Regions from separate parts of the Brevibacillus sp. FSL K6-0770 genome, predicted to be linked through region 2. Evidence: riboswitches for the same ligand, from Rfam matches in the RefSeq annotation. Region 2 holds a riboswitch; the other holds the start of a gene.

Region 1 (15,379 bases), 840 kb from region 2:
CAGTCGACGATTTGAAAAAGGGTTGGACAGCTTCCCTCGTAGAAGACATTCGCTGGCTGCGCTGTGATATCAAGACTCTCAATCTATTGGGAGCCGTGCTCGTCAAACAGTACGCCAAGGACAAAGGCGCACAGGACTCGATTTTGCACCGCGACGGGATCATTACCGAATGCAGTTCGTCCAATCTTTTCGCAGTAAAAGACGGCGTGCTGTACACGCATCCGGCTGATCACCTGATCCTGCACGGCATCACCCGTCAGGTCGTCATCGATCTGGCCCAGGCAAACGGCATCGCTGTTCACGAAAAGCCGTTTGACATCGCCTTCCTCAAACAAGCGGATGAGTTGTTCCTCACCAGCACGACCGCAGAAATCATGCCGCTGATCTCCGTCGATGGCGAAGCGGTAGGCAACGGTCAGCCAGGTTCGGTTACATCCAGGCTGCAAGCTTTGTTTGAACAGCACATTCACGACAGCGTACTCGTCTAACCGTACGAAACAGATGGAAAACGAAAAAGCTCACCAGCGATTGTTCACACTGGCGAGCTTTTTTCTGTACGTTTGTCACCTGTCGGCTATTGTCTATCGGCGCAAGTTCCATTCGTCTGTCGCATAACGGGTGGCGGCGAGTTCCTCTGCCAGCGCCCGCTCTTCGTCTGTCAGTGCGGACGGCACCAGTTCGACGTCCAGACCGGAGGCAAAGCCTTTGGAAAATGCCTCGATCGCTTCCTGCAAGCTGACAGGACGCGGGCTTACTTCGTTAATCGTCACCGCTTTTTGGCGGAAGCTGTCCATCATCCGCTGTTTGACGCGATCCGACGGGAAATGCAGCAGCGAGAACAGCAAATCGACGTCCATATCGAGCAAGATCGAGCCGTGCTGGAGGATGACTCCCTTTTGACGCGTTTGCGCACTGCCCGCTACCTTTTTGCCTTCGACGACCAGCTCATACCACGATGGCGAGTCAAAGCAAGCAGACGAGCCTGGCGAGTTGTACTTTTCTTTTTCCTCCTCGCTGGCAAGCGACACCATCTCTGCGGCAAGCCCCAGGTTCTGGAAGCCGTGCAGCAATCCGAGGCTGATGATTTTGTAAGCCTCTGTCACGCCAGATGGCATCCGCGGATGATCTTCGGACACGATCACACTGTACGTCAGCTCCTGATCGTGGAGAACGGCGCGTCCGCCTGTTGCCCGGCGCACAAAGCCAAGTCCGCGCCGCTGTACTTCCTCCAGGTTGATTTCCTTGATCGCCTTTTGAAAATATCCAATCGACAAAGTAGCCGGGTCCCACGTATAAAAACGAACGGTCGGCGGTACCTTGCCTTCGCTGTGCAGTTGCAAAATCGCTTCGTCTACAGCCATATTCATCGCCGGAGACATCGGCTCCGTTACGACATAGCGCCACTGTTCCATATGTATGTACCTCCTTCTCACAACGATTTCATTGTACGCTTCTCCCAAAAGGGCGGCAAGACTTGGATGCGCTGTTTCAATGAGCCGCTTCCTCGATGATCGCGACGACTTGCGCCAAGGCGTCTTTTGGTTTTCCGATCGCGACGCGCTGCTTTTCCGCGATGGCGCTTCGCTTTTCGGCAAGGCTTTTCAACGCTTGCAAAAAGCTCGCCTCGTTCAGCGCCTCTTCCTGCAAGACGGCACAAAAGCCTTGCTGCTCAAATGAACGTGCGTTCAACAACTGATCTCCCCTGCTGGCTGCAAGAGACAACGGCACAAGCAGCATCGGCTTTTGCAGTTCGAGAAACTCGTAAATCGCATTGGAACCCGCGCGCGAGACGACCAAATCCGTCATCGCCAAAAGGTCGGGAAGCTCCTCCTGGACGTACTCGAACTGCTTGTAGCCTTTCTTTTGCAAGCTTTCGTCCCGTTGGTTTTTGCCGCAAATATGTACGATGGAATACTGTTTGAGCAGCTCATCGAGCGTTCCCCTGATCACTTCGTTCAAACGTTTTGCCCCGAGACTCCCGCCCATGACGAGCAGCACAGGCTTCCCCGGAGAAAAATCACACAGGGCCAGCCCTTGCTCTTTTCGGCCTTTTTTCAGTTCCTCGCGCACAATGGCTCCTACGTGCATTCCCTTGCCTGCTGGCAGATGCTTCAATGTATCAGGAAAAGTCACGCATACTTTGTCGGCAAAAGGCAGCGACAGGCGATTGGCCAGTCCTGGCGTCAAATCAGACTCGTGCAGGACGACAGGCAGCCGATTCAGCCAGGCGCCGAACACAACCGGGACGGAGACGAAGCCGCCCTTGGAAAAGATTACGTTCGGCTTCCAGTCAGCGAGGAAACGGTACGCCTGCCAAGCCCCTTTGCTCACACGCAGCGGGTCCGTGAAGTTTTTCCAAGCAAAATATCGGCGCAGCTTGCCTGTAGCAATCCCGATGTAGCGCACGCCGTCCAGCTTCTCGACCAGCTCCCGCTCAATCCCCTCTGTCGAGCCGATGTAGGCCACCTCCCAGCCCCGCTGCAAAAAATGCGGGATGAGGGCGAGGTTGAGCGTGACGTGCCCGGCAGACCCGCCGCCAGTAAATACTATCCGTTTGCTCATGTTTGTCTTCTCTCCCCGAAAGTCGGATCAACCCCATCTGTTCATGATAGCATCATTCGGAAAGAAAAACCGCCCTGTAAAAAGGCGGCTTTTCCCAAAGAGAGTTATTAAGCTTGTGGCTGATAGCGCAGGATCGGCTTGCGTGCCGCAGTCGCTTCATCCAGACGTTTTACCACGGTCGTGTGCGGAGCTTCCTGTACAAGCTCAGGTGTTTCTTCACACTCGCGGGCAATTTGCAGCATGACGTCGATGAACTCGTCGAGCGTTTCTTTTGTCTCGGTTTCAGTCGGCTCGATCATCAGGCACTCATCGACAATCAGCGGGAAGTAGATCGTTGGCGGATGGTAGCCGAAGTCGAGCAAACGTTTTGCGATATCCAGCGTGCGCACGCCGAGTTTCTTTTGGTTCACGCCAGACAAGACAAATTCGTGCTTGCAGACGCGGTCAAACGGCAGGTTGTACGCCGTAGCGAGACGACGCATCATGTAGTTGGCGCTGAGCACCGCATTTTGCGAAACTTGCAGCAAACCTTCCGGACCCATCGTGCGGATGTAGCTGTAAGCGCGAACGAGAATGCCGAAGTTTCCGTTGTAGCCTTTTACGCGGCCGATCGATTCCGGACGGTTGCTGTCCCAGTAGAAGCTGCCGTCTTCTTTTTTCGCCACGATTGGCGTTGGCAAAAATGGTTCGAGAACCTTTTTCACGCCGACTGGTCCAGCACCTGGGCCGCCGCCGCCGTGTGGTCCGGTAAATGTTTTGTGCAAGTTGAGATGCACGACGTCAAAGCCCATGTCGCCTGGACGGGCAATGCCGAGGATCGCATTCGCATTGGCTCCATCGTAGTACAGCAAGCCGCCTGCTTCGTGGACGATTTTCGCCATCTCGACGATGTCTTCCTCGAACAGACCGAGCGTGTTCGGGTTGGTCAGCATGAGCGCTGCCGTGTCAGAGCCAACCGCATCGCGCAGAGCTTGAATGTCTACCAGACCGCGCTCGTCAGAAGCAATCGTAACGGTATCCAGACCTGCTACAGCCGCAGACGCCGGGTTTGTACCGTGCGCGGAGTTCGGCACGATTACTTTTGTACGGTGAGCTTCTCCACGGCTTTCATGGTAAGCGCGGATCATCATCAGACCCGTCCACTCGCCTGCCGCTCCGGCAGCCGGTTGCAGGGTAACGGCGTCCATTCCGGTGATTTCAGCCAGTTCTTCTTGCAGGTTGTACAAAAGCTCCAGTGCGCCTTGTACGGTTTCTTCCGGCTGGTACGGGTGAGTTTGCGCGAAGCCGGCATAGCGAGCCACGTCTTCGTTGATTTTCGGATTGTATTTCATCGTGCAAGAACCGAGCGGGTAGAAGCCGTTGTCTACCCCGTGGTTGCGACGGGACAACTCGGTGTAGTGGCGAACGAGTTGCAGCTCGGATACCTCTGGCAATTCAGCAGGGGTTTCACGAATGAGGTGCTTTGGCAAAAGGCTTGCGACCTCTACTTCCGGTACATCCAATGCCGGCAGATTGTAGCCCACACGGCCCGGTTTGCTCATTTCAAAAATCAGTGCTTTCTCCTGGTCGTTACGCACGTGTGATCGCCTCCAATTCAGCCGCCAATGTGTCGATTTCTTCCTTGGTCCGAAGCTCGGTTACTGCGAGCAAGGTGTGGCCTGCAAATTCAGGGTAATCCAGCCCCAGATCGTAGCCGCCGATGATTCCTGCCTGGAGCAGTTGCTTGTTGGCTTCTGCTACTGGCTTGGACAGCTTGACCACGAACTCGTTGAAGAACGGGGAAGTAAAGACGACTTCCAGCCCTTTGGCTTGCAGGGCTTGCTTCGCGTAATGCGCCTTTTGCAGGTTCATCATCGCCATTTCCTGTACGCCTTGTTTTCCGAGTCCAGTCAGGGTGATCGCAGCCGCCAGTGCCAACAGCGCCTGGTTGGAGCAAATGTTCGAAGTCGCTTTTTCACGACGGATATGCTGTTCACGAGCTTGCAGCGTCAGTACGAAACCGCGCTTGCCGTTCTCGTCTTTCGTTTGCCCGACGATGCGTCCTGGCATTTTGCGCATCAGCTTGCTCGTCGTCGCAAAATATCCGCAGTGCGGTCCGCCAAACGATGCCGGGATACCGAACGGTTGCATGTCGCCTACTACGATGTCAGCGCCCAGTTTGCCTGGCGCTTCCAATACGCCCAGTGCAAGCGGGTTGGAAGAAACGACGAACAGGGCGCCTTTGCCATGAGCAATCGGCTCAACTGCTGCCAAGTCTTCCACGTTTCCGAAGAAGTTAGGATATTGCACGATCACAGCCGCTGTGTTTTCGTCAATCAGCGCTTCCAGAGCTTGTGTGTCGGTTACGCCATCGCTGTTGATGCCGACTTCAACCAGTTCTACGCCTTGACCGTACGCATATGTTTTCAGAACGCCGCGCGCTTCCGGATGCACCGCGCGGGAAACGATGACGCGCTTTTTGCCAGTGTGACCAGCCGCCATCATAGCCGCTTCTGCCAAGGAAGTCGCTCCGTCGTACATGGAGGAGTTCGCTACTTCCATTCCTGTCAGTTCACACACCATTGTCTGAAATTCAAAAATCGCTTGCAGCTCGCCTTGGCTGATTTCAGGCTGGTAAGGCGTATAAGCCGTGAAAAATTCTCCGCGGAGCAGCATGTGGTTGACTGTGCTTGGCGCATAGTGCTGATAAACGCCAGCACCCAAAAAGTTGACGTGTGTGCTGAAGTTGACGTTTTTGTTAGCCAGGCGAGTGAAGTATTTGACCAGATCAGGCTCGGACAGAGCTTCTGGAATGTTCAGCGCACCTTTGAAACGCACCTCTTCCGGAATGTCTGCAAACAGTTCTTCTACACTGGAAATGCCCAGAGTTTCGAGCATTTCGCGCTTGTCCTGATCAGTTTGGGGCAGGTAGCGGTATTTCACGAACGTTGTCCTCCTCAAATAGGATGTATTGTGGGCTTATGCTTGGTTATTTCGCACGTTTATAAAAAGGAGCGGCAACAACAACAGCTTTCAGTCGTTTTCCGCGAATTTCCACTTCAACCTCTGTGCCAATCGCCGTGTGCTCGCTTTTGACCAGGGCCAGACCAACGTTTTTCTTCAAGGTCGGGGATTGTGTCCCTGTGGTCACTTCTCCTACCAGCTCTTCTCCGACATAGACCGGATAGTGCGTGCGCGGAATGCCGCGATCGATCATCTCGATCCCTACCAGCTTGCGAGGCGCGCCGTTTTCTTTTTGCGCTTTCAACACCTCTTGGCCGATGAACGGCACTGCTTTATCTACCTTCACCGCGAAGCCGATACCCGCTTCGATCGGTGTAATGTCCTTGCTCAGTTCCTGACCGTACAGTGGCAGCTTGGCTTCAAAGCGCAGCGTGTCACGCGCCCCCAGTCCGCAAGCAACCAGACCGTCTTCTTTGCCTGCTTCAAGCAGGGCGTCCCACAGCTCTGCCGCACGATCCGCAGCCAGGTAAATCTCGAAGCCATCTTCGCCCGTGTAGCCTGTACGGGATACCAATGCCGGAATACCGCTAACCTCTACATCGCGCTCAAAACGGAAAAAGCCGATTTGGGACAGATCCGTTTGGGTCAGCTTTTGCAAAATCGATTCAGCCAAAGGCCCCTGGATCGCAATCTGCGCCGTTTGCGGCGAGATATTTTCGATCGTGACGCCCGGAATCAGGTGCTCCTGCAGCCATGCATAGTCTTTGTCAATATTGCCAGCGTTGATGACAAGCAGGTAATGGTCGTCTGCGTATTTGTAAACGAGCAAATCGTCGACCGTACCGCCGTCCGGGTAGCAAAGCACGCTGTATTGAGCTTGTCCCACTGCCAGCTTGGAAACGTCGTTGGTTGTCACGCGCTGCAAGTATTCGAGCGCGCTCTCGCCTTTTACGTCCACCTCTCCCATGTGGGATACATCAAACAAACCTGCTTTCGTGCGAACAGCTTCATGCTCCTGACCAATGCTGGAAAACTGTACAGGCAGCTCCCAACCGCCGAAGTCGATTGTTTTGGCGCCGTATTTTGCATAGGAATCAAACAGTGGCGTTCTTTTCAGATTGGACATGTGTGGCACCTCCTAAAGGCAGATAGTCGGCATTTTTCCCCATGAAAAAACAGAGGCGAAAAAACGGGTACACCAAAAGAAAGGTGCCCATTTCTCCTCCTCTGTCCTTGGTACCTGAGAGTTACCTTGCCAATCAAGCTCGGCGGGGATCACCGGGCTTGCAAGTTTCCCCTTTGGTGGCTCGACATGCGAGCTCTCTCCAGAGTTGCGTCCAGTAGAGGTTCTTTTGCCTGAGAGATTCACCGTTACCGGCTTGCTCCTTCGGCGCTGCAGTGGTTCACGCAGTCTCTCCCTGCTACTATCATTCGCGTTGGTTAGATGGTCATACATAAGTTTTTGCTATGATTTCCATACTAATGAACGAACTTCCTCTATATCCTACCATGAGAGTCGACAGTTGAAAATATGCAAATTAACAGTCAGATCAAGAAATACTTAACAAAGTGATGAACATTACCCATAATGTTAAGTTTTTTATTAAAACGCATGAAAGTTATGGCAGAGCTGTGTAAAGGAGTAACGTATATGCCGAATGTTCCTGTTTCATTTGACACGAGCTGGATATCGCCGCTGACCGAGCGGCTGCACGAAGATGGTCCATGGGACAAGTGGGAGCTGTTCAAGCTGGCGCTGGAAGCAGAAGAAGCGATGGCGGTTCGCGAGTTCGATTCTTTGCAATGCCTGAACTACTTGCCGCTGCTCTCGCCTTTTCCCCATCAGCTCCAGACGGCGGAACGCGTGCTGAATGACATGCGCGGCCGCGCGATTCTCGCGGATGAAGTCGGATTGGGCAAGACCATCGAGGCAGGGTTGATCATGAAAGAATACATGGTCAGAGGCTTGGCGAAAAAAATTCTCGTCCTCGTTCCCGCCTCTCTCGTCATTCAGTGGACAAAAGAACTGCAACAAAAATTCGGCATTCCTGCCGTCGCGCAAAAAAAAGAGTACATGTGGCGTCAGCACGAAGTCGTCGTCGCTTCCATCGACACGGCCAAACGCGACCCGCATCGCCGCCATGTGCTCGATATCGACTACGACATGCTCATTATCGACGAAGCGCACAAGCTCAAAAACAAGCGAACCCGAAACTATCAATTCGTGAAGGAAATTCGCAAAAAATACTGTTTGCTGCTCACCGCCACCCCTATCCAGAACGAGATGGACGAGCTGTACAACCTGATCAATTTGCTCAAACCGGGGCATCTGGGCCACTCGACGTCGTTTTCCACCAATTACGTCGAGGGAAAGCGCCAATCGAAAAACAGCGAAAAATTGCGCGAAGAAATCGAAAAGGTCATGATTCGCAACAAGCGAAGCGACGGCGGCATCCAGTTCACCAGCCGCCGCGTGCAGTCGATTCCCATCGAGCTGACGCAGGAGGAGATGGAGCTGTACGAGGGCGTCACGCGCTTTGTCCACGATCAGTACAAGACGGGAACCGGGCTGTTCAATTCGCTCGCTCTCATCACGCTCCAGCGCGAGGTTTGCTCCAGCAAGGAAGCCTCCTTCATGACGCTGTACAACATGCATCAACGCACCAGCGAGGAGTCTTTGCTGCGGGCGCAAATACTGGAACTGGTGGAGATGATCAAGCGGATCGAGACGCATTCCAAGGCGGCCAAAACGGTCGAGCTGATTCAGCAGATCAACGACAAAGTGATCGTTTTCACCGAATATCGGGCCACGCAAAATTACTTGCAAAAATATTTGCATGACCACGGAATTACCTCTGTGCCGTTTCGCGGCGGCTTCAAGCGCAGCAAAAAAGACTGGATGACCGATCTGTTTCAAAACCGCGCACAAGTGCTGATCGCGACAGAAGCAGGCGGCGAAGGGATCAACCTGCAATTTTGCAATCAGGTGATCAACTACGACATGCCTTGGAACCCGATGCGTGTCGAACAGCGAATCGGCCGCGTTCACCGTCTCGGGCAAAAGCGGGATGTGCACATTTACAATCTGTCCACGGTCGGGACGATTGAAGAACATATTCTCAAACTGCTGTACGAAAAAATCGATCTGTTTGAAATGGTCATCGGCGAACTCGATGATATCGTCGAACGCCTCAACCTGAGTTCCTCGCTGGAAGAAAACTTGACGCAAATTATTATGGACTCCGCATCCACGCGCGAAATGGCTTTGAAGCTGGACAACATGGGGCACGCGATTCGCGCAAGCCGCCAGCCGCACGTCGCCCCTGCTCTCTCGGAAGCCGCCGAGCAGTAGTCTGGATGCCCCCAACTAGCCAACAAGAAAAGAGGTTCCCTGATGCAAGCCAACCAGGTCAGGCAATTCGTAGAGCGCTATCTCGCGACTTTTTCTGCTCACATCGTCGAATCCCACCCCGACTACTTGACGGTCAAGCTGCCTGTCGAGGTCGACAAAGATATCGGCAACCGGCCTTTTTACTGGAGCTGGGTCGACAAAATGAATCTGGCGTACCAGCCGCTCGTGCTCACCTTCGCCTTTCACCCCGACCGCATGCCGGATGGGCTGCGTGCCGAACACCTGCACCTCGGCGCCGGGCGCATGCAGCAAATTTTTGCCTCGGCGAAAAAGCACGGTCAATTCGTCTGCATGTACGAGCAAAATACCGCTTCGCTCCCCGCCACGGGCAAACGCCGTTCTACGCCGCTCGTTCCGTGGCTGGGCATCAATCTAAAAGTGTCGTTTCTGTGCGACAAGCGGCGCGATCTCATGCTCTACCTCGGGGTCAACCTGCACCAGCCGCGGGTCGTGCACGACTTTTCGACGTACTTGTTTCAGTTGCCGCTCTCCCCTGCCATCCCGGACTATTTCTATACGCTTGATCGGAAAATTTCCGTAGAGGATGCGCTCCAGATGGCTCGCCAGGAAGCCGAAGCGGTCATCGCCAAGGAAGACCAAGCGTGGGCTGCCGAGGCAAAAGCCCGCTTGGCGGAAGAACTGGACATTCTCGCCGCCTACTACGAAGAACTGGCGAAGCGGGAGCCGCAAGCAGAGCAGGCTGATGCGGACGACGAAGAAGCGGAAAAAGCCGAGGAGCCGCAAGCAGCGCAAGCCATCGTTCCCCTCCCGCAAACGGAAGCTCCTCCTGTCGCGGAGCCTGTTGTCGAAGCAGCGCAAACCATTGACGAATACCGCTCATCTGGCGGGCGAATCCTCGACTTTTTACGTGCGAATGGGATTCAGGTGACACCACGGGAAGAAATCAATCAGGAAGAGTGGAAAAAAAGCACGCCGGAAGAAGAAAAACAGCGGCGAATGGACGAGCTGCGCTGGCAGTATGAACCGCGCATCGAGGTTCACTTCATTAACGGCGGGCTGTTTTACTTGCACTCGAACCCGCCTGTTCAAAAGCTTTCTGGCGCAAAAACGGTGCGCCATCTTCCCGCAAACGGGCGAATCATGTAAAAGATCAACGAGAAGTAGTGTGAGAGGAGTGACAAGTTGCAACAAATCTTTTTGTCATAGCTGGTTACAATAGGAATAGGATAGCCAGCGCAAAAGGTGGTGCATGTTTGTGACCAGACGATTTCTGCCCTTTCTCGGGGTCCTCTTGTCTTTCGTATTGATCTCCTGGCCCGTTCATGCCGAGGAGCAAGGCGGCTGGGAAAAAGCGTTTCAGGCTCAAATCCAGACCTGGATGAAAGAGCTCGCAAGCCGTGATCCGCAATTCAAAGAGTGGCAAAAAGCTGATACAGAAGTACAGACGCTCGGCCCGAACCAGCATCAATGGCTGGTCAGCATCAAAAAAGCCGACAAGCAAGTAGGCTATCTGGTCGTCGGAGAAACAGTCGAATCGAATGTCCCGGAAAAATTCGTCTTGCTCGAATACGGCGTCGGGGAATACATTTTGTTCGACGATGCCTTCGCTCCCCGGGAAATTGCCGCTGAGCCAGTCTACGACGGATTCGCTTCCCACTGGCTGATTGCCCGCCAGTCTTCGGCGCAAATGGTGAACGCCAAAACAGGCGAAGCTTATCCCGCTTCGTTTGCAGCCAACGAACCAACCGTGCTGCAAAATCTGGTGCAGACAGGACAAAAACTGACCCAGACCCGCACTTTGCAATCGGCGCAGACAGACCCGTTCGACCAGATCGGCTGGTTCAACCAAATGCAACGCGGCAGCGCCGTTACGTGGTCAGAGCTGTGGCAACAGCAAAACAACGCGTCAGTTACCCTCACTGTTTCCTTGTACCACGCCCAGGTGCTGGCTCCTTACGCTGTCGGCTCGCTCCATTTGTGGAACGACCAATCTGCCTATGTGGGGGTCTGGGATGAAGGACTGCGCTTTATCCCTTACGTCTACGCTGACAAGATCGGCAAATTTTACGTATCCAGCCCGCAGGTGCGGCCGCCTCAAAGCTGACATATCGCTTCGTATGTATAAAAAAACAAGCTCCCCTGCCAGCGTGCAGAAGAGCTTGTTTTTTCGTTGTTTGCGCCGTCGGACGCCATTTTTTCGATCAGTGATGATCTGTTGGAGAAAGGCGTTCATGCACGGCGTGGAAAACTTCCGCGGCTGTCATGCCCTCCGCATTGATTATCGGCGCACCCGTAATCGTCTTGTTTTGATCGCCAAGAACGTTCACATCCTGGCCAGTGATCACGATCGCATCGACCACTTGCTGCCAGTTTCCCAAATCAACCACATCGTAGCCGTTATCGCACAGCATTTTGCGAATTTGAGAAAGGGAGTTTTCTACCGCTACTCTCGCCATACGCACGCACCCTCCGTCCGCTTACCATGGTGTAGGATTATTTGCGCCACAACAGCCGGATCGCCATGGGAATTGCCCCAAACCAGCGTGCAGACCAAGGCTCACGTGGAGCCTTTCGCTGACGCCGTTCGTCTTTTGGAGTATCCATGTACTGCACAAACAATTTCGTCAGGTACTTCAAATATTCTTGAAAGGACATCGCACGTGACCTCCTTCGTACTCGCAGATGCACGCCGTCGTTCACCGGCAAAAGCGCTGTCCTTTTTATTGTTTCCCGTCTTCTGTGCTTTCAACCACGCGCTGCTTAATTTCCTCCACGATTGCTTCCAGGCTTTTTCCGGTCGTATCCACCTGAATCGGGGCAAAATCGTACGCTCCTGCGCGTTCTGCCATGAGCGCCGTCACCCGTTCTGCCACCCCTGTGGCAAGCAAAGGACGAGCTGTGTCGTTTTTCAGCCGTCGTATCAGTTCTTCTACGGTTGCATGCAGGGCGATGACGATTCCTCGTTCCAGCATGACTTTTACATTTTGCTCGCGCAGGACGACCCCTCCGCCCGTTGTCAGCACTTGCGGCCCTTCATTCAGCAGCCTGGACAGCTCAGCCGACTCCACATCGCGAAAATAAGTTTCTCCTCGCTCTTCGAAGAGCTTTGGGATCGAGCGGCCTTCCTTATCCACGATGGCGGTGTCCAGGTCTGTATGCGCAAGCCCCAAAGAAGCGGCCAGCGCAGCGCCAACGGTCGTCTTGCCTGTTCCCATAAAACCGACCAAAATCAGGTTTTTCATTTTGTTTCCGACACCTTTCCACTCGATCTGCGCGTTTGTATTTTGACTGTTCTCTCATCGGGATTGTACTGGGTATCAAATTCCAGAATCGTCGCGAAAAACGACAGCGGCACCATCGTCCGCTCCTTGATCTCCATCAGCGGATGGCCGAGATCGAGCTTCTTGCCGTCGCGAATGGCAAAACGCTCGCGTTCTTTTACGTACACCTCGTAGCCGTTGCCCGTGATGCGGATCATTTGTTTTTCCTTGTCCCAGCTAATGGCAAGCCCCATCTTTTCCCCCAGCTCGCGCAACGGGAAATACACCGTGCCGCCCGTTGCCCGCGCCGAAATGGACGGATAGTAGCTCATATTGTTGATGACAGTCGTAATATACGGCTCCAGCTGAACCGTTCCCATGCCCTCGCGGTTCGATTTTTTCGTTGCCGTGACGAAGTATGAAGCCTCGCCTTGCAACGTCTGGCCCAGCGCCTGATCCAGATGCTCTGCCCCGATCACGCTGCCGTGGTAATTTTGCTGGACACGGTGGAGAAAACGCTTGTAGGCGTCATCCCCGATCTGCTTGCGCAAATGGTCGAACAAAAGGGCACCTCGGGAGTACCACGTCCAATGAAATTCTTCTTCCGTGGCGAACTTCTGCAACGGCTTGTCCAGCTTGCCATCCGGATAGCGCTCCTGCAAACGGCGGGCGTCATGACTGTACTCTTCCAGCAAGGTCGTTGCCGATTGCGCCCCGTACCGATTTTGCAAATAGTGGTACACGCTCAGCTCCACAAGCCCCTCGTCCAGCCAGCCGTGAGACGCTTCCAATGTCGCTACGCTGTTATACCACCACAGATGGGCAATCTCATGCGGAAGCCAGTGGTCAATCAGATTGCGCTGGTACATGTCGCGCTTGAACACGGCGAGATTGGCGTATTCCATCGCATAAGTTGTCCCCGTGCTCGTCTCCGCGATGGCAACATGCGGATAAGGAAGCGGCCCGTACCAGTCGGTGTACGTCGGAAAGACCGATCCGGCGATCGCCTTGATCCGCTCGATGTTTCCTTTGTCTACAGACGCGATATCAACAGACAAGTTTGGAGTAATCTGAACGGTTTCCACCTGGTACAGCGGACTGCCGATCAAGGCGAAATTCAGCAGCTTTTTGCCCTCGTAATGAATTTGCTGCTTGCTGCCATCAATCGCTTTCGCATTTCCTCTGCCCCAGGAACTGACCCAGTTGTAGCCTTTTGGCGAGACAAAGGACACGTTGTAATCGGCGTAATGGTAGACAAACGGATCGCCAAAATCAACGCGTTGCGGCGGATCGTACCACTTTCCTTGCTGATTTTGGGCACCGAGCATCGGGTACCACGTCGTCAACGTCCAAATGTCATCCTTGACACCAAACCTGGTTCCTCTCCGCGGAACCGGATTTTCGAACTCAATGGCAATAGCTCCACGCAATTCCGAGCCTAGCGGGTTTGCCAGCTTGACGGTCGACAGCCCCCGCTCAAAGGCAAGCGGCTTGTCTTTATAGCGAATCGATTTGACTGCCAGCTTGTTCCACAAATAATCGTAGACGAAGAGGCGTACATCCGCTGTTCCCGGATTGTCAAATTCGATCGTCATTTTTCCGGTAATTTTCGCTTCCGACGTATGCAACTCGGCTTGAATGTTATACACGGGATGCAAGTCTTTCACAAGGGAAGGCAACGGCGGATCGTAGGAAAACGGATCGACCCCCGGCTGCTCTGCCACGGTCGCCTGGCTCGTTTGAAAAAAGCCCGAGATCTGCGGCCAGTAGCTGATGATCCCGATGGAGCCAAACATGACGAGAATGGTGATGCATACTAATAAGCTTGTTTTTTGCAAAGTCTTCATGACAGCCCCCAAAAATCGCTCGGCTGCAAGCGTGCGTTTTTTATCGTAATGGATAGGATAGACCGCTTGCGGGTCGACAAAACAGTCGTACCGTTTTGTTCCATTGTAGCAAATAAAGGGCAGGGTGAGTAGAAATTCAGGAGATTCTGTCGAGAAAAAGCCGTCCGCCCTCGCAACAGCAAGGGTGAACGGCTCCGTGTGCTACCACGTCTCGTACATGATTTTTCCCGTTTGGGACAGGTCGTAGCCGCCAACTGCCTCAAGCTCCTTGGAAAAGGCAGCGGAGTGGAGAATATCCATGACCGTTTTCAGCAGCGCCCCGTTTTCCTCCGTTTTGAGAATGACGAGATCGTATCGTTCCTTGATCAGCGGAACAAACTCAACGCCGACCATGCGAGCCGCTTTTTCAATGCCCACTCCCACATCCGCTTCCTTGCGTGCGACCACTCCCGCTACAGCCAGATGGCTGTTCTCCTCCCGCTCGTAGCCATTCACGTCCCGCCCTGTGATGGACGCCAGCCGAAACTGCTCCTCGATCAGCGTGCGTGCCCCCGATCCTTTTTCCCGGTTGACCATCCGCACCCCGGACTTGGTCAGATCGGTCCAGGACAAAAGCTGTTTCGGATTGCCAGGCTGCACATAAAAGCCGGCCCAACGAGCCAACATGTTAACGACGACAAAGCGATGGCCGGATAAAAGACGGCGGACGTAAGGAACGTTGTAATAATCCATCGTCTCGCCATCAAACAGATGGGTGCTGACGATATCGGCTTTGCCTGTATACATGGCGACCAGACTGTTCAGCGAGCCTTGGTAGGAGCGCAGCGGACGAAGTGCTGCATCGCTTTTTTCCAGATGGCTGGAAAGCAAGTCGAGGCTGACATCCTGACCGCTGATGATGACATTGCGTCCGGTTGTCGGCTGGGCTTGTCCCGGCACAGGCAACGTGTACGCCACCGGCTGCGCAGCCGCACGGTATCCCCCTTTGGCGCGCGTTTTGTACGCCTCCAGGTCGCTTTCGTCCACGCGCATCTGTCTCCCGACCCGATAAGCCGGCAGTTCTCCTTTTTTAATCAGATCGTAAACGGTCAGTTTGGAGATGCGCAAAAGCTTGGCAATTTCTTCTGTTGTGTACGACTTTTCATGGCTCATGTCATGCCTCCGCTCGGTTCTTTCCTTTCATTTTCTTTCAATTCTCGTAAAATCGCAATTGATTATTCACATATAGGAACTATAATTTATTTATATCCAGTTATAATTAAATATAACGAAACATCACATTGGAGGTTAGTTTTGATGAAAAAGCAATGGCTCGCTTTATGCGCAGCATTTACCCTGATGCTCGGCGCGTGTTCGACTTCCCAAACAGCTCCGCAGGCAAATGAGCCTGCCAA
Region 2 (15,379 bases):
TTGTACGACTGTGGATCGACGACGTTTCTGCCGTTCACTTCCACGCGGGCGTATTCTCCCGCCGGAACGACGTGGGTGAGAAACGTCGCGATGAGCAGCACGCCAAACAACAGCACGAAAACGTTGATTCCTCTCTTGCGTCTTGCTGCTTGTTCTTTGCTGTTTGGAAGCACTTCCAACTCCCCCTTTTTTTATTATTCTGTTTTTTTATCGTAGTCGATTTGATTCGGCATGAAAAATGAGGTTGTTCAATGATAACCATAAATAAATCCATACTTCGCCACACAAAAAAACGACCCCCGGAATCGCTTCCGAAAGTCGTATACCACGGCTTCATTCAAGCCCGAAAAGTCGGCCACACATCAAGCACCACGTCGACAAAGCTGCTGACGGTGCTGTAATCGCGCTGGTCGCGCGGATAAATCAAGTAAGTCAAAAGCCTTTTCGGAAAGCGGTGCAGCACTTGCAGCGTTCCCTGCCTTACTTCTTTTTCAATCATGACGTCGCTGATCAAGGCAATCCCCGTCTGGGACATAACCGCCCGCTTGATCGCCTCTTCGCTGCCGCATTCGATCGTCCAGAGCGGTTTGCAGCCGATTTCTTCCAAACATTCGCGAATAACGCCTTCCATATCGTACGTAATGAACGGATGCTCCGCAAAAAGCTCCTCGGCGCTGCGCGACTTGACCAGGAGCGGACTCGCTACCAGCACCAAATCTTCCTGATCGATCAAAATTTCCTCAATCCCCGGCCGATTGCACTTCCCGGCGACAATCCCGATATCCGCCCGGTTCGACTCCACCAGCTTGATCGTCTCCTTGCTGTTGTAACAGAGCAGCTTCATCTGCACTTGCGGATGCACCTTCACGTAAATGCTGAGCAGTTGCGACAAGTAATAGCTGCAATAAAACTCGGGCGCCGCGATGGTCAAATTGCCGTACGGCTTTTCCAGCCGCCGCAAGTCTTGTTCCAGCTCATCCAAATTTTGAAACAGCTTGTCTGTATGCTTTTTCAACAGCTTGCCTGTCGGCGTCAAAAACGTCCTTTTTCCCACCCGGTTCAGCAAGGTATGGCCGATGTCTTGTTCCAGCGCCTGAATTTGCAGGCTGATCGTCGGTTGCGTATAGCGCAAAATTTCCGCAGCCTTGGTGAGATTCAAACATTCCGCAACGACGTGGAACGTCTTCAAGTGGCGCAGCTCCATCCCCATCACCCCAAAAGCTCAGTTAGACTTTCGTTTCGTTTTGTATTTGTTCATCGTAGAACATTTGCTGTGAACAGACAATACGAAAACCGCACCGAAAAGCGTGCCTCGCAGGAGGGCGAAAAGCCGCTTGGCGCTGAAGGATACTGCTTCGTCATGGGGCGATGGCTCTTGGTGACGGAAAAAGCTTACGGGAGAATGTCTGAAAATGTTCAGGAATGAAGCAGCCCTGGCTCATTCGGGTACCCTATAATTTACTGTGATGATCTCCCCTGCCATAGACAGACCATATATGTACGATCGGAGTGACGAGAGATGTACAAAAAGCTACTGGCCATCCCTGTGACGGCTGTTTTTCTGTTGCTTGCCGCATGCGGCGCGGGTTCCGGAGGGCAAACCGCAGACGGCTCGCCTGCCGCAAAGCCGACCAGGTCCATTCAATATTTGGGCACTGCCTATAAAATTCCGGCGCGAACCAAACAAATCGCCTTTGTCGATTCGCGAAGCAGCTTTGAAGACTCGCTTTTGCTCGGCATACCGCCGTTCGCCGCAACGGTAGAAAAATCCGGCGCGTTCCCGCAGGAATACGCCTCGATTACGCAAAATACGCAAAAGCTCCCGGCAGACATCGTCGAGCGGATTGATGACCTGAAAGCTCTCTACCCGGACACTATCCTGACCTCTGACAAGACGCCTGCGGAAAAGCGCGCCACGCTGGAAAAGGCAGCGTCCGTGATCCCTATTTCCTCGAACGGAGCGCACTGGGAAGACAACCTGCGGCTTTTGGCTGAAGTGCGCGGCAAAGACGCAAACGTGGATGCGATTGTGAGCAAGGTAAGAACCAACATCGAAAATACGCGGGAAAAGCTTGCCCCGCTGAAGGATAAAAAGGTGTTGGCTGTCTGGTTCCACGAGGGCGCTTTTGTCGTCTCCCCGAAAAACGAACGGTACAACTATTTGCTCTACACCGATCTCGGGCTGGCGACACCAGACGTTGTAGAACAGGCAAAAGAGCCTGTATCGCTGACGCTTGAACAACTGGCCCAGACAGACCCCGATTATTTGTTTGTCATGGTCGACAAAAGCAGCGACCCCGGCGCAGAAGCTGCCTTTGAACAGTTGCAGCAAAAAAGCGAATGGAGCAACCTGCATGTGACCAAAGACGGACGGGTTTACGTCAACGCCGTCAATCCGGGCTTGGCCGGGGGCACTGCCTACAGCAACCAGTCCTTCATGAACGCGATTTCCGCCCGCATGTTGAAATGATGTATAAGAGCACAAAATCGGACCATACTATACTTATCGAGCTCGGTGGTGTGTTTTCAAACAGGCTGTAGTCCCTAACGGAGGCGATGTGCCATGGATGATTTACACGATCACCTAGTGAGTAAGGAAAACCGCAACACTGCAATAAGCTTCTAACTTCACACTGGAGGTAGATGCGTCGCACGTGATGATCGGTAACACCTCAAAACTAGCGAGCTCGATATATGCCGTCTCCTTTTAGGAGGCGGTTTTATTTTGCCCATGAAAAAAAACCTTCGCAGCAACTGCCAGCAAAGGTTTTTTCACGGACATATTTATTCTCCCAAATCAACGTTATGGTACACCTGTTGCACATCGTCCAGGTCTTCCAGCGCATCGATCATTTTTTCAAACTGGGCTTGCGCCTCTTCGTCCAGCGTTACTTCGTTTTGAGCGAGCATGGTCAGCTCCGCTACGGTAAACTCGGTAATGCCCGCTTTTTTCAGCGCTTCCTGTACAGCGTGGAACTGCTCAGGCTCGGCGTAGACGATGACAGCTCCGTCTTCGTCCAAAATGTCGCGCACATCGACTTCGGCTTCCATCAACAGCTCAAGCACTTCCTCGGCGGTTTTGCCTTCGAGGCCGAACACCGCAGTCGGGTCGAACATGTAAGCGACAGATCCGGTCACGCCCATGTTTCCGCCGTTTTTGTTGAAAGCGGCGCGCACTTCAGACGCTGTGCGGTTTACGTTGTTGGTCAAGGCGTCCACGATCACCATCGAGCCGTTCGGGCCGAAGCCTTCATAACGCAGCTCGCTGTAGCTTTCTTCCGATCCGCCCTTCGCTTTCTCGATTGCGCGGTCAATAATCGCTTTCGGTACGCTGTATGTTTTGGCACGCTCCAGGACGACCTTCAGAGCGCGGTTCGACTCTGGGTCCGGCTCGCCTTGCTTCGCCGCTACATAAATTTCCTTCCCGAACTTGGCATATACGCGACTGGTGCTCGCATCCTTCGACGCTTTTTTCTCTTTGATATTGTTCCACTTACGACCCATAAATTCCCACTCTCTTTCAACGTCACAGATTGATTGCTTGCAAGACTCCGTAGTCCATTTTCACACTCAACTATTATACCTCAATCTCGTGTTTTTTTACGAGAAAATCATTTCGAAAAGTTCATCCGCCCCTTGTTGCGGACAACTCCTCCATCGGCTAAAAAAGCACAGCCCCCCTGGATGGAGAGCTGCGCCGTGTACGACTTGCTTTCTATTTTTTCGTCAAGCCTTCGTAGATTGTCTTAATATTCCACTCCATCATTTTGATGTACGTATCGCCATCTTCGCCTGGCTTGCCGAGCGAGTCGGTAAACACTTTTCCGACGATCGGCACACCGGTTTCCCGGGATACCATCTCCATGCTGCGCGGGTCAATGCTCGTTTCCACGAACAGAGCCGGAATTTTTTTCGCGCGGATCGTATCGACTACCTGGCTGACTTGCTCAGGCGTTCCCTGGTTTTCCGAGTTGATTTCCCAAATGTAGGCGGCGTCGAAATCGTATGCTTCGCTGAAATATTTAAACGCTCCTTCGCTCGTTACGAGAACGCGCTGTTCACGCGGAATTTGATTGTATTGCTTGACTGCCTCTTCGTGCAAAGCGCGCAGCTTTTCGATGTACGCTTTTGCATTTTGCTCGTACGTGTCCTTGTGCGCCGGGTCGACCTTGATCAGTGCGTCTCTGGCATTTTCCGCGTACTTGATGCCGTTGCGCACATCCAGCCACGCATGCGGATCTTCTTCGCTCTCTTTGCCTTTTGTCGTCAAATGCTTGGCGGCTACGCCTTCACTCATGCGGAACACGGGTGCATCTTGTCCAGACTTGCCTGCTGTGTGCATCAGCTTTTCAAACCACGAGTTTCCTGCTTCCAGATTCAAGCCGTTGTAGAACACGGCATCGGCATCTGTTGTTTTTTGCACGTCGGCTGGCAACGGATCGTATTCGTGCGGGTTCGAGCCGACCGGAGCCAAGCTGTGAATTTCCACGCGATCTCCGCCCACATTTTTCACAATGTCATACAAAATCGAATACGTTGTCACTACGTGCAGCTTTTCATTTCCAGTTTTTACCTCTTGATTGGAACTTTGCGGCGCACCGCACGCGGCGAGCAGGACGGATGAGATGAGAAAGACGAGAAACAGATTCCATTTTTTCATGACGAGTTCTCCTTTTATTTACTTCGAAAGCTCGGCTCTTTTTTGCCGCACTCGAATGGATTTCCATACAACTCCGTGCTTTTTCGAGAACAGGAAGGCCAGAAGGAACAAACCTGTCGCCACCATTACGATGGTTGCCCCCGAAGCCAGGTTGTAGGTAAAGCTGAAGTACAGGCCGATAATCGCTGAAATGACCCCGAAGCTCGCTGCCAGGAAAATCATCACCGACAGTCTGTCTGTCAGCAAATAGGCTGTCGCTGCGGGAGTAATCAGCATGGCGACCACCAGCACGATTCCCACGGTTTGCAGCGACGCTACGGTAACCATCGTCAGCAACGTCATCAGCAAATAGTGAATCAGATTGTTGCGCAGACCGTACGCCGCCGCAATCGTCGGATCGAAGGACGTCAGCAGCAGTTCCTTGAAAAACGCGTAGACGGTCACAATCACAATCACGCCGATCCCGACCGTCACCCACATGTCGGACGGTCGCACTGCCAGAACGTTCCCGAACAAAATGTGATACAGGTCCGTGCTGCTTTTCAGCATCGTAATCATGATGATTCCCAAGGCAAAAGCGGAAGTGAACAAAATCCCGATCGCCGTATCGTTTTTAATCCGGCTGTTTTGGCTGACATATCCGATCCCGATCGCTGTAAGCACCCCGGTGGCGACTGCGCCCAGGAAAAAGTTGATCCCGAAGGCATACGAGAGCGCCACCCCTGGCAAAACCGCGTGGGAGATGGCATCGCCCATCAACGACATCCCGCGCAAAATGATGAAGCTGCCAATGACCCCGCAAATGATTCCCACCACGACTGATGTAAACAATGCCTTTTGCAAAAAATCATATTGTCCGATCGCATGTAAAAATTCCATTACGCAGTTACCTCGGCCTTCTCCAGAAATTGCAGTTGATGCGCGTAAGCTTTGGACATGACTTCCCGGTTCAGCACCTCATCGACTGCTCCAAACTTGATCAATTCCTTGTTCAAAAGCAGCAGCTGATCGAAATACGCATTCGCTTTGCTCAAGTCGTGGTGGACGACTACGATCGTTTTGTCCTGAAGCTGAAGCTCCTTCAAAATATGGATGATCGTTTCCTCGCTGGCGACGTCGATTCCGACAAACGGCTCGTCCAGAAGGAGCAATTCCGGTTTTTGCGCCAGTGCCCGGGCCAAAAATACGCGCTGCTGCTGCCCGCCTGACAACTCGCCGATCTGCCGCTTGGCGAAGTCCTCCAGTCCCACTTTTCGCAGACACTCCATCGCCCACAACTTTTCCTTTTTTTTCGGAAATTTGAATAATCCGACGCTTGGATATGTTCCGATGAGAACCGTATCCATCACCGTGATCGGAAACGTCCAGTCGATTTGGCTTCGCTGCGGCACATAAGCGATTTTCTTGCGCACCTCGCTTACTTCTTTGCCGTAAAACAGGACGTCTCCCTTGTCTTTTCCGATCAACCCCAACATGGCTTTGATCATGGTCGATTTGCCTGCGCCGTTCGGGCCGATGATGCCCACCATGCTGCCCTGCTCAACCGCAAACGATACACCCTGCACGACCTCAACTCCAAAATAGGAAACGTGAAGCTCTCTGACTGACACAGCACTATTCATGAGATTCCCTCCAAAAATAATCAGTCGTTTTATTCTCGCTGTTGCGCTACATCATCCGCTCTGGTTGTCCCGACTCACTTATATATGCTTATACACAAAATTGTAGTTATTAACCAATAATATTCGCCATGGCAAAATAATATGCTTGTGTATAAAAATGTTTCCCTGATGCAAAATTTACTGGAAATCGTTCTCACTGTCAACCCTTAATTTCATTTTCTAGGGAATAAAGAAAAAGCACAGCCCGCATATCACGCGCTGTGCTCTTTGTTTATTCACTTTGTCATCTGTTGGTTACACCAGTTGCAGCGAAATGTATTTGACCTCCAAATATTCTTCGATTCCTTGGTGACTGCCTTCCCGGCCGAGACCGCTTTCCTTCATGCCGCCAAACGGTGCTTGCGCGACAGATGGCCCCCCGTCGTTTACCCCGACAATGCCGTATTCCAGATTTTCCGAGAACATGAATGCCCGCGTCAACGACTGGGTGAAAACGTAAGCCGCCAGTCCGTACGGTGTCGCATTCGCGCGTCTGATGACGTCCGCGTCGTCGGAGTACGTGCTGACAGGAGCAATCGGCCCGAACGTCTCCTCTTGCATGCAGAGCATTTCGTCTGTGACCTCCGAGAGCACAACAGGCTTCAAGAAATAGCCGACCGCACCTTCCAGCTCCGGATTGCCATGCAGCACAGCCCCTTTGGAGATAGCGTCGTCTACCTGCTGCCGGACTTTTTTGACCGCTCTGTCATCGATCAGCGGGCCGATCTCGACATGGTCCTCTGTCCCGACACCTACGCGCAGCGCAGCGACCGCTTCTGTCAGCCTTTGCAAAAATGGTTCTTTCACAGCCTCGTGCACGTAAATCCGGTTGGCGCAAATGCACGTTTGCCCGGCGTTGCGGAATTTGGACTGGATCAAGCCTTTGACAGCCGCTTCGAGATTCGCGTCTTCTGCCACGATGAACGGCGCCAAACCGCCCAGCTCCAGAGACAGCTTTTTCACGGTGTCCGCCGCTTTTTTCATCAAGAGCTTGCCCACAGGCGTCGATCCGGTAAACGTCAGCTTTTTCACGCGAGAATCTTCCATCCAGACGTCGACCACTTCTCCCGCCCGCGAAGTAGTGACGATGTTGATTACACCTGCGGGGATGCCAGCCTCCTCGGCGCATTCCGCCAGCAACAGCGCCGTCAACGGCGTCTGTTCCGCTGGCTTGGCTACGGCCGTGCAGCCTGCGGCAAGCGCCGGAGCGAGCTTGCGCGCGATCATTGCCGCCGGAAAGTTCCACGGAGTAACCGCAGCCACGACACCGACAGGCTGCTTCTGGACGATGATCCGTTTGGAGACGGCAGACGACGGGATCGTCTCCCCGTAAATCCGCTTCGCTTCTTCCGCGTACCATTTGATGTAGCTGTTGGCATACTGCACCTCGCCCCGCGCTTCTGCAAGCGGCTTGCCCTGCTCCATCGTCATCACGTAGGCGATTTCATCGAGTCTGGCTTCAATGGCCTGATGCCAGCGCTCCAGAAGAGTGGCCCGCTCGTAAGCCGTCGTTTTCGACCAGCTGTCAAAAGCGGCTTGCGCGGCATCGACTGCCTGCTTCGCTTCTTCCGCACCCGCGTCCGGCACACTGCCAATCGTCGCGAGCGTCGCCGGATTTTGCACGATCATGCGCTTGTCCAATGTCAGCCATGTTCCATTCACGTAAATCCCTTTGTTCCACTCTTGTTGTTGTTTCACGCCGCTTTTTCCTCCTGTTCATTGGCTGTAAACAATTTCTCTTTTTCTCCGCGCAACCAATCTTTTCCATATAATAAAACGCACAGCAAAATTCCCGCGCCAAAAGCCATCGCTGCCCCTTTGATCACCAGAATGGCTCCGACGACTCCGGCGATCCCCAAATCGCGCTGGCTACGCGCCTGCATCACGCCAATTCGCACGCTGACGTAGCCTTGCACGAGCAAGGTCAATGCCACTGCAACACCGAGAATCGGCTGAACGAGGCTGACGATCGGCAACAGCAGCAGACCTGTATTCGTTCCCCAGCGGAAAGAGCCTGCGCCCCCGAAAAAGGAGTTCATCGCCTGCTTGCCTTTTTTGAACCGCTCCACGACCACGACCTGCATCGCTGCCCACATCGGGCCGCACATCGTAATATCCGGTCCGATCAGGCTCATCAGCATGTTGCGTCCGCCAAAAATCATGTGCGCCCGGTCAGGATTGTAGTCGACTTTTTCATCGAGACGCACCTGGTCAGATTCGGATAACAGCGCTTTCGTTTTCAGCACATCGCCAAAGACGACAAGGTAAGTCGCGAACACCGCAGGAAGCGCCGTGATGAAAAAGGACAGCGCCGGCAGCCCCAAGCCGAAGACCGTATACTGCGACCAGAGCGTGGCGAAGTCCGGTTGGCTGAATCCCCACTGAATATCCGGCCACTTCGCTTCCCCGAAGATCGGCGCTACGAATACCGCCAACAAAATCGCAGGCAAAATCCCCAAATTGCCGAGCAGCGCCCACAGCTTGCCTTTTTGCTTCAATCCTTCAAAATGCTTGGAAAATACGAGATAAAAGCAGAAACCGATACAAATCGCAATCGTGTACGGGAACAGGTCGAACTTCCCGCCTTTTTCAAAAATCGAGGTGATCGCGCCAATCCCCGCGCCGAGGATAATGCCTGATTTGATCGCGTTCGGCACGAAGTTGACTACCCGTTTGGCAAGCCCGGTGACGCCCAAAATAATCGATAGCAGCCCGAGCGTCAACTGGAAGGCAATCAGGGCGTACACCCGATCCGGCCCTTCGGGAAATTGCCCGACAAACAGCACGATCAACGGAATCGCAGGGGTAATCCAGCCCGGAATGACCGGATCGCCCAGCAAGTGGTGCAGCAAATACAAGAAGCCATTTAAAATGACGACAGCCAAGCCGACCTCAAACGGCATGCCAAGGTGATCGGCAAGCAACGTGATGGCGCCGAGATCGACGGCGCACATCAGCAATCCTTGCAAGTAATCAGGCCATTCAAAACGATAATGCACGAACGGCAGGCGAATTTTGAACGGGCCAACCGGAATATACGGAGTCTCTGCACCATCTTTGCGTTGCTTCCACTTCATGTGATATCCCCCTCTTAGTAAGCTGCGCGATATATATCTTCTATGTCTTTTTTCCGCAAGGTGCGGGGATTGTTTTTCAAAAGCCGGGTCTGCTTCATCGCTTCTTCCGCCATCTCGGCAAGCGCTGTCTCAGGGATGTTGAACTCGCGCAACGACTGGGGAATTTCCACGTAACGGCACAGACGCGTCATCGCTTCGATCGCTTTTTCCGCCGCTTCATCCAGGCTCAGGCCAGTTGTATTTTCTCCGAGCGCCTGGGCGATGTCTCCCAGCTTTTCCAGGCAGGCGATCTTGTTCGTGCGCATCACGTAAGGCAAAAGCAGCGAGTTGCTGACGCCGTGCGCCATGTGGAAGCGTCCGCCGAGCGGGTAAGCCAGGGCATGTACAGCTCCTACCCCTGCATTTCCGAAGGCAAGACCCGCCATCAACGCGGCTGTAATCATGGCTTCGCGCGATTCGATGTTGTCCGGGGCCGCGTACGCTTTTGGCAGGTGAACAGCGATCAGCTTCATCGCGCCAATCGCCAGCGCGTCCGTGACTGGGGAGGCAAACTTGGAAATATAGGCTTCCACTGCATGCACCAACGCATCCACGCCGCTCGCAGCGGTAACACTCGGCGGGCACGTCAGCGTCATCATCGGCGAGACGATAGCGACATCCGGCAGCAAGTAAGGGCTTACAATTCCTTTTTTTACTTGCTCCTTCGTATCGGACAAAATCGAGATATTGGTCACTTCCGAGCCTGTTCCCGCTGTAGTCGGAATCGCGATCAGCGGCAAGCCCGGCTGCTTGACCAGATTCGTGCCAAAATACTGTTCGATGCTGCCCTCATTAGTCGCCATGACCGCAGCCGCTTTCGCAATGTCGATCGCGCTTCCTCCGCCGACCGCAATCAGCCCGTCGTAGCTTCCTGCGCGAATCATGCTGACACACAGGTCGACGATTTCGATTTCCGGCTCCGGATTGACGTCCGGGAAGATGCCTGCCTTCATCGGCAAAAGCTCCTCGACTTGTGCCACCACCCCGGCCTGAATCAAAATATGGTCGGTGACGATCAGCGGACGCTGCACCCCCAGCCGGGCGACTTCCTCTGCAAGCAATGTCAGCGAATCGCGGCCTGTGACCAGCTTGTTCGCAGCAGCAAATGTAGAAATGTTCATGTTGTCACTCTCTCCCTTCTCTGTGCTGCCACTTAAAAGCAAATCCCGTGCCAAAGCCTTAAAATTCGCTGCACCCAACCTCGTTTGCTCCCGGCGAAATGGTAGATTTCCGCTCGCAAAACCACCTTTTCTCACATGTTCGTCACATTTTTCGCTCTCGCTTTGCCCGGAACAAAAAGCAACCGTTTTCATCCGATCACCGATCATGTTTCAAATCAAAATACATCATATTGATTTGCTTTCGAATCAAATTGTTGTTGATTCTTGCCATCTCCCTTGTTTGTTGGACTTCAATCGGTCAAAAATGTTTTATGCTTAAAATAGTCTGTCAATTGGCAATTTTCGTTTGACAAGCTATTTGGAATAATTTACTATCAAAAGAACGCATGCGAATATCTATCGCGGATGAATATTGCGGGAGAGACTAAACTTACCGTTTAGCACCGAAGGAGCAAATCCTGACCCCCAGGACAAATCTCTCAGGTAAAAGGACCGCAATGGGACGCATCTCTGGAGAGAGCCATTGGCCACCAAAGGAGTTAAACACTCTCAGGTAAAAGGACAGAGGAAAATAGGAACCAGCCTATTTTTCCCGTTCCTTTTTTTATTGGCGAAAAATAGGATTGCTGCTAGAAATCGCTGCGCTTTCAGGGGAACAGCCACATCCCCACTCGGGCAAACAAGGAGGGAGCAACCGGAAGCAAACAGCAAAAAATAAGGACTCACTGAAAAATGTAAGCGTTTTTTTCGTTGGAAGTAACTTAATGATGTATTTATTCTGTACAGCTATGTTACTATGAGAATTATAAAGAACCATAAACTTTTGCGAAGAAAAAGTCGTCGAGCAAGTAGTTGTCTTTCCAAGTAACTGTGCAGAATCAGACAGAGAGAAAGAGGGGGATCACATGGAACAACAAAAATTGGCGAGAGGTCTGAAAAACAGACACGTTCAACTCATCGCAATCGGTGGAGCCATTGGTACCGGACTATTTCTGGGTGCGGGAAAATCCATTCACCTCGCCGGGCCATCCATTTTGTTTGCGTACCTGATTACTGGGATTATTTGCTTTTTGATCATGCGCTCGCTCGGTGAACTTCTCCTGAGCAACCTGAACTACCATTCCTTCGTCGACTTCGTAAAAGACTACCTCGGAAACATGGCTGCGTTCGTCACAGGCTGGACGTATTGGTTTTGCTGGATTTCGATTGCCATGGCCGATTTGACGGCTGTCGGCTTGTACACACAGTATTGGTTTCCGGGAGTGCCGCAATGGATGCCGGGGTTGATTGCCCTCGTAATTTTACTTTTCATGAACCTGGCAACCGTGAAGCTGTTCGGAGAAATGGAGTTTTGGTTCGCGCTGGTAAAAGTCATCGCGATTCTCGCCTTGATCGTCGTCGGTATCGTCATGATCGTCAAAGGCTTCTCCACCAACTCCGGCGCTTCCAGCTTCACGAACTTGTGGAGCCATGGCGGGATGTTCCCGAACGGAATCAACGGCTTCTTACTTTCGTTCCAGATGGTCGTCTTCGCGTTCGTCGGCATTGAGCTGGTCGGACTGACTGCCGGAGAGACAGAAAATCCTGAGCGCGTCATTCCAAAAGCGATCAACAACATTCCGATCCGCGTCTTGCTGTTCTACGTCGGTGCGCTGATCGTGATTATGAGCATCTACCCATGGAGTGCGATCGTTCCGACAGAAAGCCCGTTCGTGCAAGTGTTTGCCGCAATCGGAATTGCTGCCGCTGCGGGAATCGTCAACTTTGTCGTACTGACCTCCGCCGCTTCGGCATGTAACAGCGCCGTCTTCAGTACAAGCCGAATGGTCTACTCTTTGGGCAGAGAACAAAACGCGCCTGCGGCCATGACCAAGCTCACGACTCGCCAAGTTCCTGCCAATGCCCTGTTCTTCTCTACCGTCGTCATTCTCATCGCCGTTGTATTGAACTACATCATGCCAGAAGGCGTCTTCACGCTGATCACGAGTGTCTCGACGGTTTGCTTCCTGTTCATCTGGGGCATTACGGTCATTTGCCACCTGAAATACCGCAAGACAAGACCAGAGCTGGCAGCGCAAAACAAATTCAAAATGCCGCTCTATCCGTTTGCCAATTACTTGATTCTCGCTTTTCTCGCGTTCATTCTCGTCGTGCTCGCACTTGCTGAAGACACGCGCGTTGCCTTGTTCATCACACCTGTCTGGTTCATCATGCTCGTGGTGATTTACAAGCTGCGCAAAGCGAAAGTCGATCAGGTCAAAATTGCCGAAAACTCGTAAGCGGTAAGCGACACAACCAAAAACCACATTCATGAACGAATGTGGCTGCATGAGTAAAACAAACATCCCGCGATGGCGTCAGGCGCTCGCGGGATGTTTTCCTATTCGTTCAACTCCGGTTCGCTGCCGATGTGCAGCTGCCACTTTTTCATCTTCTGGACGAGCGCACTTTGGCTGATCCCAAGCGCTTCTGCTGCCAGTCTGGTCGTCCGGTGCGTCTGGATCGCTTGGCTGATCATGCTGCGCTCCAGTCGTGCCACCGCATCGCGCAACGACGTCGGCTCCGCTTGCGGAAACACCTGTTGCAAAAAGCCGGGCAAATCTCCCACGTCAATCGTGTTGTGAAAAGTCGTGACAACCAGCCGCTCGACCAGGTTCGCCAGCTCCCGGATGTTCCCCGGCCAACTGTAGTTGGTCAGCCACTCGTAACACTCCAGCGTCATCGTTTTTTGCTCGTTGTACTTTTCGTTGAATTTTTCCAGATAGGACTCAAGCAGCGGGACAATCTCTTCCCGGCGCTGCCGCAGCGGTGGAACCTCGAAAGTGACGATGTTCAGCCGATAGTACAAATCCTCGCGGAACAACCCTTCCCGCACCAGCGTAGCCAAATCCCGATGAGTCGCCGTGATGATCCGCACATCTACATGTCGCACTTGCGTGGAGCCGACGCGCATGAATTTGCTTTCCTCCACGACCTTCAACAGCTTGACTTGCAGCTCCAGCGGCAAATCGCCAATCTCGTCGAGAAAAAGCGTACCGCGATGGGCGCTTTCCAAAATGCCGACCTTGCCTTGCTTGAGCGCTCCCGTAAACGCACCCGGCTCGTAGCCAAACAGCTCAGCCTCCACCAGATGGCCCGGGATTGCCGCGCAGTTCAACTCCATAAAAATTTCGTTGGCTCGACTGCTCCTGGCGTGGATGTATTTCGCAATCATGCTTTTCCCTACACCCGTCTCGCCCTGCAACAAAATTTTTGCATCTGTCTTGGCGACCTTGTCAGCCAGGCGGAAAAGCGAGCGCGTCGCTGGCCCGAGCACAACATCTTCCAGCCCCATCTGATCGGCAGGGGGCACATCGCTTTGCAGCAGCTTTTGACTATCCAGCTCGTGCTTCAAGCGGATCAGCTCGGTGATGTCCCGGACACTGCTGATGATGTATAAAATCTCGCCTGCGGACGACAGCACAGGCGTCGCGGAAACGATGATTTTGCGGCTGTTGCGTATCGTCTGGATCAGCGTCACGGGCCTTCGCGTGCGGATCGTCTCCAGCGAAGCGGACACGGAGATCATGCCTTGCTTGATCAAATCGCCCATATGCTTGCCGATGACCTCTTCTTCGCGAATCCCGGTAATGCGCTGGTACGCCTGGTTGATGAACAAAGTAATGCCCGCTCCGTCTGTAATGTACACGCCGTCATACAGCGCATTGAACACGATTTGGCAGATCGGACTCTCGAAAAAAGCGTGAAGCTGCGCCTGCGAGCTTGCCTGCCGCTTTCGATCCGGCAAGCTCACTTCCGGCACCACGTATTCGACAATCGGCCGCGTCAATTCCCCGCGATGAATCGCATGGGCGATCGCTTCTACCGTCAAATAGCCGATAAATTCGTCTTCTTCACTGTATACTTCCTGCACTTCGTTCCGGTCTGGCGTAAAATGGGCGACGGCTTCCTCGACCGTCATCGTTGGACGCAATGGATGCATGTGCGATTCTCTCCATGATGTCATGACCTGATCTCGCTCTCTTCAAATGGTTCCAATATTCCTTCGATCTTTATTCCTTGCTTGCGTTTGAGAAAAGCCATAAAAGGAAAATAAGAAATAAGACTGATAACCGCGGCGCCAAAAGTATAGACGATGACAGTGCCTGCCGCATTCGCCAGGCCGGCAAGCAAGCTGTCCCACATGCCGCTTGCTCCTGAATGTCCCTCTGTGGCACGCATCAAAAACAGAAAAAGCAGTTGAACAAGTCCGATCAAGAGACCCAGTGAAAAACCGGCTCCCACACATAGTTTGAGGTAGGAAGATATTTTCAAGTATTTCACTTTCCATACGGTGTACATGACTGTCACCCCTTCCTCTCTATTTTACTAGATGAATCGGGAGCAAGCCGCGCTTTTTCCGGAAGATTTTGAGATTTGTGTTGTAAAATGAAAACAACGTACATCACAGATTGCGAGGTCGTTCATGAAAACTTTTCACGTCAGCCATGCCCGAAAACTGACCATTCTCATCCTCCTGATCATCGTGGTCGCCTTCTCCCTGTCCGGCTACATCATGCGCTCCCAAACCAACCGGATCATGAAAGTCGAGATTGAGAACAAGCTGACCCTGCAAAGCCAGGCTCTGGCCGAACGGATGGACGCTTTCTTTGCGCAAAAAGCGTTGCTGATCAGGCAAATGAGCACCAACCAGGCAATCTTGCGCTACCTGCAAACCGTGCAGACGCGAGAGCATGCCTTCACCAGCCCGCATTACTTGGACGTAGCGACCGCATTGGACGGCATCCAGCGGCTGGACCACAACCTGGGTCTTGTATGGGT

The links. Region 2 has a riboswitch for glycine ahead of NST23_RS07335 (amino acid permease). Riboswitches for the same ligand answer to the same signal wherever they lie in the genome.
Region 1: it holds a riboswitch for glycine, as region 2 does, so the genes downstream of both, gcvT (glycine cleavage system aminomethyltransferase GcvT) here and NST23_RS07335 (amino acid permease) in region 2, are expected to answer to the same signal.

Annotation. Positions count from the first base shown of each region.
Region 1 covers NZ_JBBOBQ010000001.1:2,319,435-2,334,813, reverse strand. The annotation lists gene dat (D-amino-acid transaminase) at 1-488, shown strand, start outside; gene NST23_RS11400 (lipoate--protein ligase family protein) at 582-1,412, opposite strand; gene NST23_RS11395 (undecaprenyldiphospho-muramoylpentapeptide beta-N-acetylglucosaminyltransferase) at 1,489-2,562, opposite strand; gene gcvPB (aminomethyl-transferring glycine dehydrogenase subunit GcvPB) at 2,670-4,139, opposite strand; gene gcvPA (aminomethyl-transferring glycine dehydrogenase subunit GcvPA) at 4,132-5,484, opposite strand; gene gcvT (glycine cleavage system aminomethyltransferase GcvT) at 5,531-6,631, opposite strand; glycine riboswitch at 6,723-6,839, opposite strand; glycine riboswitch at 6,840-6,936, opposite strand; gene NST23_RS11375 (DEAD/DEAH box helicase) at 7,157-8,857, shown strand; gene NST23_RS11370 (YqhG family protein) at 8,900-10,024, shown strand; gene NST23_RS11365 (hypothetical protein) at 10,134-10,982, shown strand; gene NST23_RS11360 (YkuS family protein) at 11,080-11,334, opposite strand; gene NST23_RS11355 (YqzE family protein) at 11,372-11,533, opposite strand; gene NST23_RS11350 (shikimate kinase) at 11,599-12,120, opposite strand; gene NST23_RS11345 (stalk domain-containing protein) at 12,117-13,985, opposite strand; gene NST23_RS11340 (helix-turn-helix transcriptional regulator) at 14,187-15,137, opposite strand; gene modA (molybdate ABC transporter substrate-binding protein) at 15,282-15,379, shown strand, end outside.
Region 2 covers NZ_JBBOBQ010000001.1:1,475,082-1,490,460, reverse strand. The annotation lists gene NST23_RS07385 (YfcC family protein) at 1-173, opposite strand, end outside; gene NST23_RS07380 (LysR family transcriptional regulator) at 338-1,204, opposite strand; gene NST23_RS07375 (ABC transporter substrate-binding protein) at 1,520-2,470, shown strand; gene NST23_RS07370 (YebC/PmpR family DNA-binding transcriptional regulator) at 2,785-3,504, opposite strand; gene NST23_RS07365 (metal ABC transporter substrate-binding protein) at 3,716-4,660, opposite strand; gene NST23_RS07360 (metal ABC transporter permease) at 4,679-5,539, opposite strand; gene NST23_RS07355 (metal ABC transporter ATP-binding protein) at 5,539-6,282, opposite strand; gene NST23_RS07350 (NAD-dependent succinate-semialdehyde dehydrogenase) at 6,577-7,950, opposite strand; gene NST23_RS07345 (hypothetical protein) at 8,016-9,398, opposite strand; gene NST23_RS07340 (iron-containing alcohol dehydrogenase) at 9,413-10,558, opposite strand; glycine riboswitch at 10,964-11,063, shown strand; glycine riboswitch at 11,067-11,125, shown strand; gene NST23_RS07335 (amino acid permease) at 11,464-12,837, shown strand; gene NST23_RS07330 (sigma-54 interaction domain-containing protein) at 12,939-14,540, opposite strand; gene NST23_RS07325 (hypothetical protein) at 14,561-14,899, opposite strand; gene NST23_RS07320 (response regulator) at 15,024-15,379, shown strand, end outside.